One region of the Terrabacter sp. 2YAF2 genome, then DNA from elsewhere that is predicted to be linked to it. Evidence: predicted binding sites of a transcription regulator. Region 1 holds the regulator's gene; the other holds the start of a gene.
The links. Region 1 encodes Rex, which represses fermentation and respiration genes when NADH is low (regulators of the CRP and FNR family bind a similar motif). Its sites were predicted from a motif close to CTTGTGAANNNNTTCACAAG; they were not measured.

Region 2: the regulator Rex is predicted to act here: its motif matches at 1,491-1,510, upstream of rhaI (L-rhamnose isomerase).

What each region holds. Positions count from the first base shown of each region.
Region 1 is NZ_JBFRFG010000007.1:168,606-176,035, forward strand. Features, by position in the region: gene AB4030_RS11055 (DUF5667 domain-containing protein) at 1-778, opposite strand, end outside; gene AB4030_RS11060 (RNA polymerase sigma factor) at 1,056-1,841, opposite strand; gene AB4030_RS11065 (glutaredoxin family protein) at 2,026-2,301, shown strand; gene AB4030_RS11070 (redox-sensing transcriptional repressor Rex) at 2,445-3,128, shown strand; gene hemA (glutamyl-tRNA reductase) at 3,125-4,507, shown strand; gene hemC (hydroxymethylbilane synthase) at 4,504-5,475, shown strand; gene AB4030_RS11085 (uroporphyrinogen-III synthase) at 5,472-7,121, shown strand; gene hemB (porphobilinogen synthase) at 7,136-7,430, shown strand, end outside.
Region 2 is NZ_JBFRFG010000001.1:121,762-129,191, forward strand. Features, by position in the region: gene AB4030_RS00600 (ABC transporter substrate-binding protein) at 1-1,273, opposite strand, end outside; gene rhaI (L-rhamnose isomerase) at 1,549-2,715, shown strand; gene AB4030_RS00610 (bifunctional aldolase/short-chain dehydrogenase) at 2,794-4,839, shown strand; gene AB4030_RS00615 (rhamnulokinase) at 4,844-6,253, shown strand; gene AB4030_RS00620 (LacI family DNA-binding transcriptional regulator) at 6,327-7,367, shown strand; gene AB4030_RS00625 ((Fe-S)-binding protein) at 7,364-7,430, shown strand, end outside.

The sequences.
Region 1 (7,430 bases):
CACACGCGCCGCAGGCTGCCAGCTCCCGCAACGTCGCAACGTCTCCGGCCCCGAGCAGGTTGCGCAGGCGCTGCCACGCCGGTAGCGACGCCGCGGGCACGCGCGGCCGCATGGCGTCGACCTGCGGGATGGCCCGAGCGTAGAAGTCCGACAGCTCCGTCAGCGCCTCGGTGCGCTGCTCCGTCCGGTAGACCTCCATGAGGATCGTCTGGGCGCGGCTGGTGGCGTCGGTCGCCGCGTCGTAGGCCGCGTCGAGGTCGTGTGTCGAGGGGTGGCCGGCGTCGATGAGGTCGCGCGCCTCACCGATGTGCTCCTGCGCCTGGGCGAGGTAGGTCAGGCCCTGGTCGTAGCGGGAGCCTGCGAGCTGGACCGCGACGCGGTCGAGCAGCTGCTTGACCCCGTAGAGCGCGTCACCGGGCACCGCCGAGCGGGACGCGAAGCCGAGGGCCCCGCCGATGACGAGGATGCTGGCGGCAGCGGCAGCGATCATCTTCAGGGGTTTGGCCGCCACCCGCAGCACGGACACGGTGCCACCCATTCCCGGGGTGCCGTCCGTGGGGAGGGGCGCGGCCGCGGGCGCGACGTCGGCCGCGTCGTCAGCGAGCAGGCGGGCCCTCAGGTCGGAGACGAACTCGGCGCGCGGGGCGAGGCCCGCCTGCTCGACCGACTGGACGGCGTGGAGCACGGCGACGAGCTCGAGGATGCCGGGCTCGGCCACCGGTTCGCCGTCGAGGGCGCGTTGGAGGAGCTCGCCGTCGGCTCTGGGTCCGAGGTCCATGTCCCCTCCTTCGTCTCTCGCTTCTCTCGCGTGTCTCGCGTGTGTCGTCGTGCCCGGCCTGGTGGTGGTCAGTCGTGGATGCTGCTGGCGCATCGTCCCCGTCAGGGCGGGAATGGTCTCCCCTCCTGACGCGGCGCCCCGTGCGGGCACGTCGCGGCACGGCATACGACACGGCATACGGCGAGGGGTGGGTGGTGCGGGCCGAGCGTCGGGACGAGCCCACACGCGCCGCCCCTACACCGTGAGAACGACGAGGGTGCCGGTCGGGTTACGCAGGTCACAGCTCGACCCCCTCCAGCGTCCTGCGCAGGGCCCGCGTCGCCCGCAGCTGCAGCTGCTTGACGGCCCCCTCGGACTTGCCGAGCACCTTCGCCGTGTCAGCGAGGCTGAGCCCCTGGAGGAAGCGCAGGGTGATGCACTCCGCCTGGTCGGAGCCGAGATCCCTGATCGCCGAGACGAGCCGCTCGTCGCGCAGCCGCGTCAGCACCTCGGTGTCGGGGGAGTCGACCCGCTCGTCGGCGTCCCGCATGTCCGCGGTCGCGACCTCGAAGCGGAACTTCGCCGACTTCACGTGGTCGGCGATGAGGTTGCGCGCGATGGTGACGAACCAGGCGGCGATGTCCTTGCCCTGCCACGTGAACGAGTCGATCCGTCGCATCGCCCGCAGGAACGTCTCGGACGTGAGGTCCTCCGCGAGCGCGCGGTTGGCCACGCGGACGAGGACGTAGCGGAAGACGGTGTCGACGTAGACGTCGTAGAGCAGCGCGAACGCCTCCTTGTCCCCACCCTGCGCCAGCTCCACGAGGGCGGCGACGCGGGCCTGCTCGTCAGCGTCGCGCTCGACGTGGCGCCGGGAGGTGTGCGAGCCGGGCGGCCCGGGGGCGGCCCGGGTGAGCTCGGCACGGTCGGCCCCCTCGTTGGCCAGGGCCGCCCAGACGGCGTCGAGCGCGGACCGCCAGGTGGGCACGACCGGCAGGCCGAAGCCTCCGGGGGCGGGCATCGCGAGCACGGGCGTGGCGGCCACGAGGGTCGGCGCGGCCCCGCGGACAGGTGTCAGCAGCACTCGCGCCGGGGTCGTTCCCGACGCGGTGACAGGTGGGTACCGGCGCCCCGGTGTCCTGTTCGCGCGCATCGTGCACAGTCTGTCTCACTACGCCCTCGGGCGGGACCCCCCACGCGGCGTCTGTGGCGCATCGAACGCGCCGCTGGGGCGTGCGTGCCCAGCGGGCGTGCCTACAGTGGGTTCCATGTCGAGCGAACCATCCGCCGAGGCTCCCGTGCCACGGTCGGCACCGCGCGTCGTCCTGCTCGGGCGCCCCGGCTGCCACCTCTGTGACGAGGCCCGCGCCGTGGTCGAGCGCGTGGCCGGCGAGCTGGGCGTGGCCTGGCAGGAGCAGTCCGTCGACGACGACCCGGAGCTGCTGCGGCGCTATGCCGAGCAGATCCCCGTGACGTTCGTCGACGGGAAGCGGCACGACTTCTGGCGGGTCGACGAGACGCGCCTGCGCGCCGCCTTGCAGTGACCTGCCTCAGCGGCGCGTCCCATGCCGTGGTAGGCCGCTGAAGTCAACTTTGTGCATGGGTTCACAAACGTCTAGCCTGAACGGGTCCCCACGTGCTCCGCGTTCGGGACAAAGCCTCGTTCGAGAGGAGCCGGTGAGCAAGAGTGACCGCCGACCCAGCACTGCGTCGAGAGATCCCCGACGCAACCGTCGCGCGGCTTCCCGAGTACCTCCGAACGCTCTCCCGCCTCGCTGAGGACGGCGTCCTCTCGGTCTCGTCCGAGGAGCTCGCGGCCGAAGTCGGAGTGCGCTCCGCGCAGCTTCGCAAGGACCTCAGCCACCTCGGCTCCTACGGCGTACGCGGCGTGGGCTACGACGTCGAGACGCTCGCTCTCGAGATCTCCCGCGCCCTCGGCCTGACCGAGGACTGGCCCGTGGCCATCGTCGGCATGGGCAACCTCGGACACGCGCTCGCCTCCTACTCCGGTTTCGTCACGAAGGGGTTCCGGATCGTCGGGCTCTACGACGACGACCCCGCGCTCGCCGACGAGCGCATCGTCGGCGTGCCGATCCGCCCGCTCGCCGAGCTCACCGCGCACCACGCCGTGGACCCGATCGCCATCGGTGTCATCGCGACGCCCGCGCCCGCCGCCCAGGCCGTGTGCGACGCCCTCGTCGGCGCCGGCATCAGCTCGATCCTCAACTTCGCCCCTGCCGTGCTGTCCGTGCCGAGCGGCGTGGACGTACGCCGTGTCGACCTCTCGACGGAGCTGCAGATCCTCGCCTTCCACGCCCAGCGCAAGTCCCTCGCCGCGGGCGACCTCCGGTCGGCGGTGGTGGCCCAGTGAACCTGCTCGTCATCGGACTGTCCCACCACACGGCACCCCTGTCGGTGCTCGAGGCGCTGTCCGAGCGCCCAGACCGAGCCGAGGCCATCTCGGCCTCGGTCCTCGGGTCGGCCACGGCCACCGAAGCGGTCGTGCTCTCGACGTGCAACCGCCTCGAGGTGTACGCGTCGGTGCCGGCCTTCCACCCCGCCGTCGCCGCGATCGGCGAGGCGCTCGCGCTCGCGGCCGGCATCGAGGAGCCGTCGCGAACCCGTCGGCCCGCCGAGCTGACGCCGGGCGCACCGGCGGATGCGTTCGCCGCCCGTGCCGAGGCGCTCGCCGACCACCTCTACGTCCGCTACGACGACGCGGCCGTCGCCCACGCCTTCACCGTGGCCTGCGGGCTCGACTCGATGGCCGTCGGTGAGGCCCAGATCCTCGGTCAGATGCGTGACGCGCTCGCCGGAGCCCAGGGCCGGGGACAGGTGGGGGAGTCGCTCAACGCGCTCTTCCAGGGTGCCCTCCGTGTCGGCAAGCGCGCCCACGCCGAGACCGACATCGACCAGCACAGCGTCTCGCTCGTGCAGATCGCTCTCGAGGAGGCGGCCTCCGTCCTCGGACCGCTCGACGGCGTCTCCACCGCGGTGGTCGGAGCCGGGGGGATGAGTGGCCTGGCCGCCGCGACCGCCCGCCGCCAGGGCGTCGAGTCCCTCACCATCGTCAACCGCACCCCCGAGCGCGCCGAGCGCCTCGCCGCCGCGACGTCCGGAGTGGCCCGGTCGTGGTCCGAGCTGCCCGACGTGCTCGCTGCGAGCGACCTCGTGATCACCTGCACCGGGGCGGTCGGCCACGTCATCAACGCCGACATGCTCACCGAGAGCGCAGCCCGTCGCGACGGTCGCCCGCAGGTCGTCGTCGACCTCGCGCTCCCGCGCGACGTCGAGCCCGTGGACTCCTGGCCGCACGCCGTGCCGGCTGTCACCCTCGTCGACCTCCAGGCCCTGGGACTCCTCCTCGAGGGGCGTGCCGACACGACGCAGGTCGTGCGGGTCCGTGAGCTCGTCACGGGCGAGGTGGCCGACTACCTGACGCGCCGCATGGAGAAGTCCGTGGCCCCCACCGTGGCCGCGCTGCGCGAGCGGGCCGCCACTCTCGTCGCGACCGAGATGGACCGGCTCGACCAACGGCTCCCGGGACTCGACGAGGCGACGAGGGCCGAGGTCGGCCTCGCCGTGCACCGCATCGTCGAGAAGCTGCTCCACACGCCGACCATGCGGGTCAAGGAGTTCGCCATGGAGGGGAGCGGGGACGACTACGCCGCAGCCCTTCGCGAGCTCTTCGACCTCGAGCCCAAGGACGTCGCCAACGTGTCCACGCCCCCCAAGCGGGCCCAGACATGAGCGCCCTGCGCCTCGGCACGCGCCGTTCGGCCCTCGCGACCACCCAGTCCCGCTGGGTGGCCGACCGCCTGCGCGAGGCCGGCCACGAGGTCGAGCTCGTCGAGATCACGACCGAGGGCGACGTGTCCGGTGAGCTGCTCACCGCCATCGGAGGCACCGGCGTCTTCGCCGCAGCCATCCGCCGTGCCCTCCTCGAGGGCCGCATCGACGTCGCCGTGCACTCGCTCAAGGACCTGCCGACGACGCCCGAGCCGGGGCTCGTGGTCGCCGCCGTGCCGGTGCGCGAGGACAGCCGCGACGTGCTCGTGGCTCGCGACGGCCTCACGCTCGGCGAGCTGCCCGCGGGTTCTGTCGTCGGCACCGGCTCGCCGCGTCGCACGGCCCAGCTCGCAGCGCTCGGGCTCGGCATCGAGATTCGTCCGATCCGCGGAAACGTCGACACGAGAATCGGATTCGTCTCCACTGGTGCACTCGACGCCGTCGTGCTGGCCCGGGCGGGTCTCGCTCGCCTCGGACGTCTCGACGAGGCCACCGAGGTGATCGACCCCATCCAGGTGCTCCCCGCCCCCGGGCAGGGCGCCCTGGCCGTCGAGTGCCGGTCCGACCGCGACGACGTCGTGGCCGCGGTCTCGGTGCTCGACGACCCCGACACCCGCGCCTGCGTCGTCGCCGAGCGCTCCCTTCTTGCCGCGCTCGAGGCCGGGTGCACCGCCCCCGTCGGGGCGCTCGCCGAGGTCGTCGAGGGCGACGACGGCCTCGAGCTGTCGCTGCGTGCCTTCGCCGGCACCGAGGACGGCTCCGTCGAGCTGCGTCGCTCCCTCGTCGGCCCCTACTGCGAGCCGGAGGTCCTCGGCTCGCGTCTCGCCCGAATCCTGCTGGAGGACGGCGCCGCCGACATCCAGATCGCCACCACGTCAGCTGGACCTGCCCCAGACCACGCCCCACACCAACCGGAGCAAGTTTCGTGACTCCTTCCCGCCAGCCGTCCGAGCAGACGGACCCGACTCCCACCCACGCGACGACGCCAGCGCGGGTCGCCTTCGTCGGCTCCGGCCCGGGCGACCCCGGCCTGATGACCCTGCGCGGTCGCGACCTGCTCGCCGCCGCTGACGTCGTGGTCCTCGACCGCATCGCCCGTGACGACGTCGTGCTCGAGCACGCCCGACCCGACGTCGAGATCATCGACGCGGGCCACGGCGAGCAGGGCCAGGAGCTCACCCACGCGGTGCGCGCCAAGCTCGTCGTCAAGGCGGCGAAGTCCGTGGCCCCCGGGGGCCTCGTCGTCCGTCTCATGGACGGCGACCCCGCAACCTTCAACGGCCTCGTCGAGGAGGTGCGCGCCTGCCGCAAGGCCGGCATCACCTACGACGTCGTGCCGGGAGTCTCGGCCCTCACCGCCGGGCCCACGTATGCCGGGGTCCCCCTGACGTCGAAGTCCACCGGGGCCGTCCACGTCGTCGGCGTCGAGCGTACGGGCATCGACTACTCCGCCTACGCGGCCGACACGGACACGCTCGTGCTACTCGGCGGCACCGAGGGCATCCGGAACGCGCTCGCCGCACTTCGCGCTGCCGGCCGGCCCGCGGACTCGCTCGTGGCGTTGACGGCCCACGGCACCACGGTGCGCCAGTCGTCCGTCGCCACGACCCTGGGCGAGGCCGACGCCGTCTTCGCCGGCAAGGAGCCGCTCGCGGTCACGCTCGCCGTCGTGTCGCCCACCGTCGCCCTGCGTGACGAGTTCGCCTGGTTCGAGTCCAAGCCGCTCTTCGGGTGGAAGGTCCTCGTCCCGCGCACCCAGGCCCAGGCCGGCTCGATGGTCGAGCGCCTCGCCGGCTACGGCGCGACAGCGGACGTCGTACCCACCATCTCGGTCGAGCCGCCGCGCACGCCGCAGCAGATGGAGAAGGCCGTCAAGGGCCTCGTCACCGGCCGCTACGAGTGGATCGGCTTCACGTCGGTCAACGCCGTGCGCGCCGTGCGGGAGCGCTTCGAGGAGTTCGGCCTCGACGCCCGCGCCTTCGCCGGCCTCAAGGTCGCCGCCGTCGGCGGCGTCACCGCGTCCGCCCTCCGTGAGTGGGGGATCAACCCCGACCTCGTCCCCGCGGGCGAGCAGTCGGCGGCCGGCCTGCTCGAGTCGTGGCCCGAGTTCGACGAGACCCTCGACCCGATCAACCGGGTCCTGCTGCCCCGCGCCGACATCGCGACCGAGACCCTCGTCGCCGGTCTGCGCGACATGGGCTGGGAGGTCGACGACGTCACCGCCTACCGCACCGTGCGCGCCGCCCCGCCGGCCGCGCACATCCGCGACGCCATCAAGGGCGGCGACTACGACGCGGTGCTCTTCACGTCGAGCTCGACGGTGCGCAACCTGGTCGGCATCGCCGGAAAGCCTCACGCCGCAACGGTCGTCGCCTGCATCGGACCGGCCACGGCCAAGACGGCGCAGGAGCACGGCCTCCGGGTCGACGTCCTCGCGCCGGAGGCGTCGGCCCTCAGCCTCGTCGACGCGCTCGCAGGGCACGGTGTCGGCCTCGCCGTCGCCGCGGCCGAGGCGGGCCAGCCGGTGCAGCGTCCCAGCGACAAGCGTCCCGCGTCGCGACGCCGCGCCCGCTGAAAGGGGGCGCCCCGATGATCGAGCGTCCTCGCCGCCTGCGGCAGAACCCCGTCCTGCGGTCCCTGGTCGCGGAGACCCGGCTGCACCCGCGCGACCTCGTGCTGCCCGTCTTCGTCGCCGAGGGCATCACCGAGCCGCGGCCGATCGCGAGCATGCCGGGCGTGGAGCACCACACCCTCGAGAGTGTCGTCGAGGTGGCCCACCGCTGTGTCGCTGCGGGGTTGGGCGGGATCATGCTCTTCGGCGTTCCCCAGCACAAGGACGCCACGGGCTCGGGCGCGGTCGACCCCGACGGCATCCTCAACGTCG
Region 2 (7,430 bases), on a different contig from region 1:
TGGCCTGCTTCGTCACGTCGGCGTCGTACTGGGCCGCTCCTTCCTGGGGAGGCGTCTGCCCGGTCATGACGGCGACCATGATCTGCTCGAGCGAGGGGCCCTTGACCGGGGAGACGAACTCCAGGGCCGGGGTCGAGGTCTTGGCGTCGATGTAGGCCTGCATGTCTGCGGCGACGGGGGGCGCATTGGCGGGCAGCTTGGAGCCCTTGACGAGGTACGGACCGGCCGGCGGGAGTGCAGAGGAGAAGGCGTCGGTGCCCGGGACCGAGGCCACGAAGGCGACGAACTTCTTTGCGGCCTCGATGTTCTTGCTCGACTTGGGAATGTACTGGCCACCCGGCTCCCAGATGGTCGCGCCGTTCGTGCTGGCGTCGTCACCGGGGATGCCGAAGAAACCGATCTTGGCGGCGTCGGCCGGAGACAGCGAGGAGACCGGGAAGGTCAGCATGGGGTACTGCGCCGCCTTGCCCTGGGCCAGTTGCTTGATCCCCTGGGCGAAGGTCAAGGAGCCCGCGCTGCTGTTGAGCCAGCCCTTCGCCTTGGGTTCGGCCGCCTTCTCGAAGCCCTTGACCGCGATCGGGTCGGTCGCATACTTCACCTTGTTCGCCGTGTACTCCTCCGCCCACTTGGGGTTCGAGGCGGCGACGTTGTGAAAGTCGCCGAGGACGTACAGCTGCGAGGTGAAGGTGTCCTTGAGGGTGCCTAGCACCGGCGTGATCCCCGCGGCCTTGATCTTGTCGCTGTTCGACTCGAACTCCGCCCAGGTCTTGGGCACCGACAGTCCGAGCTTGGAGTAGACGTCCTTGTTGTAGAGGATGCCGCCGCCCATGGCCGTGCCCCACGGAGCGCCGTAGACCTTGCCCTTCTGGGTGACCGCCGGCAGGAACGAGGGGTCGGTGTCCTTCAGGGCTGGGTCGTTCGTCAGGTCGACGAGGGTCTTCTCCGGGCTCAGCGCCTGGAGCAGCGAGCCGGAGTTGTACCAGAAGACGTCGGCCATGTCGCCGGTCGAGAGCTTGGTCTTGACGAGGTTGTCACCGTCGGAGCCACCCGGCCGGGTCTGGGTCTTGACCGTGATGGTCGGGTTGGCCTTCTCGAACGCCGCGATGACGGCTGCCGCGGGCTTGACCGTCGTGTCCGCATTGTCGGTGAGCAGCGTGATCTCCGTCTTGCCGTCGGACGAGCCGCCGGATCCGGAGCTCGAGCAGGCCGCGAGTGGGACGAGGGAGAGGGCGGCGACCATGGCGATCGTCAGCCTGGAACGGGAACTCTTCATGGGGTACCTCCACAGCGTTGGGGCGCGGAACCGCGATTGGATGTCACCGATTTTGAATCGCTTCATTCGGTCGCTCCACGGTAGGGTCCCCCTGTGGCCGTGTCAACGGATTCGCTGAAACTTTCAGCACTCGTGCGGCAGATTCCATCACTCAACTCGAACTGGGCAGTGCGGGGGTTGACCGTCGCGAGACCTTTGCGCTTTACTCGGAAGCATTCTTCTGAAACGCTTCACACATGGCGCCCGAGGCTCCATTCACCATGACGGGATGACCAATGACGACATTCAGTGACATTGCGGGGCAGCTTGCCCAGCAGGCGATCGAGCTGCCTTCCTGGGCTTTCGGCAACTCGGGCACGCGCTTCAAGGTCTTCGGTACGCAGGGCACCCCGCGCACCATCGAGGAGAAGCTCGCCGACGCCGCGACCGTCCACCGCTTCACGGGCCTCGCCCCGAGCGTGGCCCTGCACATCCCGTGGGACCGCGTCGACGACTACGACAAGCTCGCGCGGTTCGCCGACGACCTGGGCGTCCGGCTCGGCACGATCAACTCGAACACGTTCCAGGACGACGACTACAAGTTCGGCAGCCTCACGCACGTCGACGAGCGCATCCGCGCCAAGGCGATCGCGCACCAGATCGAGTGCATCGACGTCATGGACGCGACCGGCAGCCGGGACCTCAAGATCTGGCTCCCGGACGGCACGAACTACCCGGGCCAGGGCGACCTGCGCGACCGGCAGGACCGCCTGGCCGACTCCCTCGCCCAGGTCTACGCCCGGCTCACGGGCGAGCAGCGGCTCGTCCTCGAGTACAAGTTCTTCGAGCCGGCCTTCTACGCGACGGACGTGCCGGACTGGGGCACGTCCTACGCGCAGTGCCTCGCCCTGGGCGACCGTGCGGTCGTGTGCCTCGACACCGGCCATCACGCACCGGGCACGAACATCGAGTTCATCGTCATGCAGCTGCTGCGCCTGGGGCGCCTCGGCGCCTTCGACTTCAACTCCCGCTTCTACGCCGACGACGACCTCATCGTCGGGGCGGCCGACCCGTTCCAGCTCTTCCGCATCCTCCACGAGGTCATCCGCGGCGGCGGCTACGGCGAGGGCAGCGACATCGCCTTCATGCTCGACCAGTGCCACAACGTCGAGGACAAGGTGCCGGGCCAGATCCGGTCGGTCCTCAACGTCCAGGAGATGACGGCCCGGGCGCTGCTCGTCGACCGCCAGGCCCTCGCCGAGGCCGAGCGGGCGGGTGACGTGCTCGCAGGCAACGCCGTCCTCATGGACGCGTTCTACACCGACGTCCGCGCCGACCTCGCCGACTGGCGCGCCGGCCGGGGCCTGCCCGCGGACCCGATGAGGGCGTATGCCGCCAGCGGCTACCAGGACCAGATCGTCGCCGAGCGCGTCGGGGGCACCCAGGCCGGCTGGGGCGCCTGACCGCCGCGCCCCACCACCGGCCACCCCAGCACCGCCACCCCATGAACCCCAGAAACCTCTGAACCCAGGAAGACCGCCATGACCAACGCTGCCGTTGCCGACCTGCTCGCCCGATCGAACCGCCTCGGGGCCGACCCCCGGAACACGAACTACGCCGGTGGCAACACGTCCGCCAAGGGCGCCGAGACCGACCCGGTCACGGGCGAGCAGGTCGACCTGCTGTGGGTCAAGGGTTCGGGCGGCGACCTCGGCACCCTCACCGAATCCGGTCTCGCGGTCCTCCGTCTCGACCGGATGCGCAGCCTCGTGGACGTCTATCCCGGCATCGACCGCGAGGACGAGATGGTCGCGGCCTTCGACTACTGCCTGCACGGCAAGGGCGGTGCGGCTCCCTCGATCGACACCGCGATGCACGGACTGGTCGACGCACCCCACGTCGACCACCTGCACCCCGACAGCGGCATCGCCATCGCCACGGCCAAGGACGGCGAGCGGCTGACCAAGGAGATCTTCGGTGACCGCGTCGTCTGGGTGCCGTGGCGCCGCCCGGGCTTCCAGCTCGGCCTCGACATCGCCGCCATCCAGGCGGCGAACCCGCAGGCCGTCGGAACGGTGCTCGGCGGCCACGGCATCACGGCCTGGGGCGACACGAGCGAGGAGGCCGAGGCCAACTCGCGGTGGATCATCGAGAGGGCCCAAGCCCACCTCGACGAGCACGGCGACCCTGAGCCGTTCGGCGGGGCAGTCCCCGGGTATGCCGCCCTGCCGCCCACCGAGCGTCGCGCCAAGGCGGCGGCCCTCGCCCCTCACATCAGGGCCGTCGCCTCCCACGACCGCACGATGGTGGGTCACTTCACCGATGCCGACGTCGTGCTCGAGTTCCTCAGCCACGACAAGCTCGCCCACCTCGCCGGGCTCGGCACCTCGTGCCCCGACCACTTCCTGCGGACCAAGGTCAAGCCTCTCGTCATCGACCTGCCCTCCGCTGCCACGGTCGAGGAGGTCGTCGAGCGTCTCGCCGACCTGCACACGGCATACCGCGAGGACTACGCGGCCTACTACGAGCGCCACGCACGCCCCGACTCCCCCGCGATGCGCGGCGCCGACCCGGCGATCGTCCTCGTGCCCGGCGTCGGGATGTTCTCCTTCGGCAAGGACAAGCAGACCGCGCGCGTCGCCGGCGAGTTCTACGTCAACGCCATCAACGTGATGCGCGGCGCCGAGTCGGTCTCGACGTACGCGCCCATCGACGAGTCCGAGAAGTTCCGCATCGAGTACTGGGCCCTCGAGGAGGCCAAGCTGCAGCGGATGCCCAAGCCGCGCAGCCACGCCGGCCGCATCGCCCTCGTCACCGGCGCCGCGAGCGGCATCGGCAAGGCCATCGCGACCCGGCTCGCTGCCGAGGGGGCGTGCGTCGTCATCGCCGACCTCGACCTCGACAAAGCGCAGGCCGCCGCGACCGAGATCGCCGGAGCCAAGGGCGCCGACGTCGCGGTCGGGGTGCAGGCGGACGTCACGGACGCCGCGCAGGTGCGGGCCGCCATCGACGCCACCCTGCTCGCCTTCGGCGGGATCGACCTGCTCGTCAACAACGCCGGCCTCTCCATCAGCAAGCCGCTGCTCGACACGACCGAGGCCGACTGGGACCTCCAGCACGACGTCATGGCCAAGGGCAGCTTCCTCATGGCCCAGGCCGCGGCGCGGGCGATGATCGCCCAGCGGCTCGGCGGCGACATCCTCTACATCTCGTCGAAGAACTCCGTCTTCGCCGGCCCGAACAACATCGCCTACAGCGCCGTCAAGGCCGACCAGGCCCACCAGGTCAGGCTGCTCGCGGCCGAGCTCGGCGAGCACGGCATCCGGGTCAACGGGATCAACCCGGACGGCGTCGTGCGCGGCAGCGGCATCTTCGCGGCGGGCTGGGGGGCCAAGCGCGCCGCCGTCTACGGCGTCCCCGAGGAGGAGCTCGGCGCCTACTACGCCAAGCGGACCCTGCTCGGCCGCGAGGTGCTCCCCGAGCACGTCGCCAACGCCGCCGCGGTCCTCACGTCCGACGAGCTGAGCCACACCACCGGCCTGCACGTCCCCGTCGACGCCGGCGTCGCTGCCGCGTTCCTGCGCTGACACCATGACCGCACGGGTGTTCGGCGCCGTCGACATCGGCGCGTCCGGTGGCCGGGTCATGGCCGGCGTCGTCGACGGCGCGAGCACCACCCTGCACACGCTGCACCGGTTCCGCAACGGACCGGTGCAGCGCGACGGCCACCTCCGCTGGGACCTCACCCGGCTGTGGAACGAGGTCCTCGCCGGCCTGCGGCTGCTCGCCCGAGACTTCCCGGAGACGGAGTCCGTCGGCATCGACACGTGGGCGGTCGACTACGCCCTCCTCGATGCCGACGGTCGACTCCTCGCCGAGCCCGTCTCGTACCGTGACGGACGCACCGGGCCGGCCGTCGAGCGCGTGCACCGGCGCGTCAGCCGGGAGGAGCTGTATGCCGTCAACGGGCTCCAGTTCCTGCCGTTCACGACCATCTACCAGCTCGAGGCCGAGAGGTCGGCAGGCCTGTGGGACATGGCAGCCCACATCGTCCTGCTCCCCGACGTGCTCGCGCACCGGCTCACCGGCGTATTGCGCACCGAGACGACCAACGCCTCGACGACCGGCCTGCTCGACGCCAACACGGTCGCTTGGGCCAAGGACCTGCTCGACCGCCTCGACATCCCGCCGGGGCTGCTGCCTCCGCTCGTCGCGCCCGGCGAGGTCATCGGGCCGCTGACGCCTGCGGCAGTCGAGCAGACCGGACTCCGCCCGGGCACCCTCGTCACCGCGGTCGGCTCCCACGACACCGCGTCGGCCGTCGTCGGCGTGCCGGCGACGACCTCCCGGTTCGCCTACGTCTCGAGCGGCACGTGGTCCCTCGCCGGGCTCGAGCTCCGGTCGCCCGTCATCACGCCGGCGAGCCGCGCGGCCAACTTCACCAACGAGGGCGGCGTCGACGGCCGGACCCGCTTCCTGCGCAACGTCGGCGGCCTGTGGCTGCTCCAGGAGTCCGTGCGCGAGTGGGAGGCTGCTGGGCTGGCGCCCGATCTCGACGCGCTCCTCGTCGCAGCCGAGCAGCTGCCTCCGGGAGGACCAGTCGTCGACGTCGACAACGACGCGTTCATTCCCCCGGGCCACATGCCCGAGCGGATCGCCGCGGCCGCCGAGGGCGCCCTCCCCGACCCCGCCCACACCGTGCGCTGCATCCTCGACTCGCTCGCGACGGCATACGCCTCGACGGTGCGAGCGGCCAGCGCGCTCGCCGGAACCGGTGTCGACGTCGTCCACGTCGTCGGTGGGGGTTCCCGCAACCACCTCCTCTGCCAGGTGACCGCCGACCTGACGGGGCTGCCCGTCGTAGCCGGTCCGGTGGAGGCGACGGCCCTGGGCAACGTGCTGGTGCAGGCCCGCGCCGTCGGGGCGGCCCCGGCCACGCTCGAGCAGATCCGGGCCGACCTGGCCGCCACCCAGGCCTTGCGCGTGCACCGACCGTCATGAGACACCACGAGATGGGAGGCGATGTCGCCGACCGAGCCGGACGCGATACGTTTCTGCGGCGAGAGGAGGGCCCATGGCCACGGTGAGCATCAAGGACGTCGCGGCGCGTGCCGGCGTCTCGCTCGGGACCGTCTCCAACGTGCTCAACCGCCCCGCAGCGGTCCGGGCCGCGACGCGGGCCAGGGTCGAGGCAGCGATCGCCGAGCTCGGCTTCGTGCCCAACGCGTCGGCGAGGCAACTGGCTGCCGGGCGCTCGCGCACCATCGCCTACCTCGTGCTCGACGCGACGAACCCCTTCTTCACCGACGTCGCCCGCGGCATCGAGGAGGTGGCCAAGGCCGAGGGCCTCGCCCTCTTCATCTGCAACAGCGACCAGGACGTGGACCGCGAGGACCAGTACCTCGAGCAGCTCACGGAACTGCGTGCCCGCGGCGTCCTCATCACGGCGATGGACTACGCCAACCCCCGGCTTCAGCGGCTCCGCGAGGCCGGCGTGCCCGTCGTCCTCGTCGACCGGGCTCCGGACGACAGCGACGAGTGGTGCACGGTCGGTGTCGACGACGTCGCCGGTGGCGGGCTCGCCATCAGCCATCTCGTCGAGGCCGGCCACACCCGCCTGGCCTTCGTGGGCGGCCCCGCCGACATCCCCCAGGTCCGGGACCGTCAGGTCGGCGCTGTCCGGGCGACGGTTGCGGCAGATCTGCCCGAGGATGCTCTCACCTGGATCCGCACGACGGCCCTGACGATCGCCGAGGGTCGTCGGGCCGGGGAGCGCCTGCTCGGCCTGCCACGCCGCACCCGCCCGACCGGCATCTTCTGCGCCAACGACCTGCTCGCGCTCGGGCTGCTGCAGCACCTCACCCAGCACGGTGTCAGCGTCCCCCACGACGTCGCGATCGTCGGCTACGACGACATCGAGTTCGCCGCCGCCGCGGCCGTGCCCCTCACGTCGGTCTCACAGCCGCGGCACCTGCTCGGCCAGACCGCCGCCCGGCTGCTCGCCGACGAGGCCGACCCCAGCACCAAGCACGAGCACCAGCACGTCGTCTTCCCGCCCGAGCTCGTCGCCCGCGCGTCCACGGCGACGGGCTCGACGGCGAGGAGACCGGCATGAGGATCGCCCTCTTCGTCACCTGCCTCGGCGACGTCCTGTTCCCCGACGTGGGCCGGGCCACAG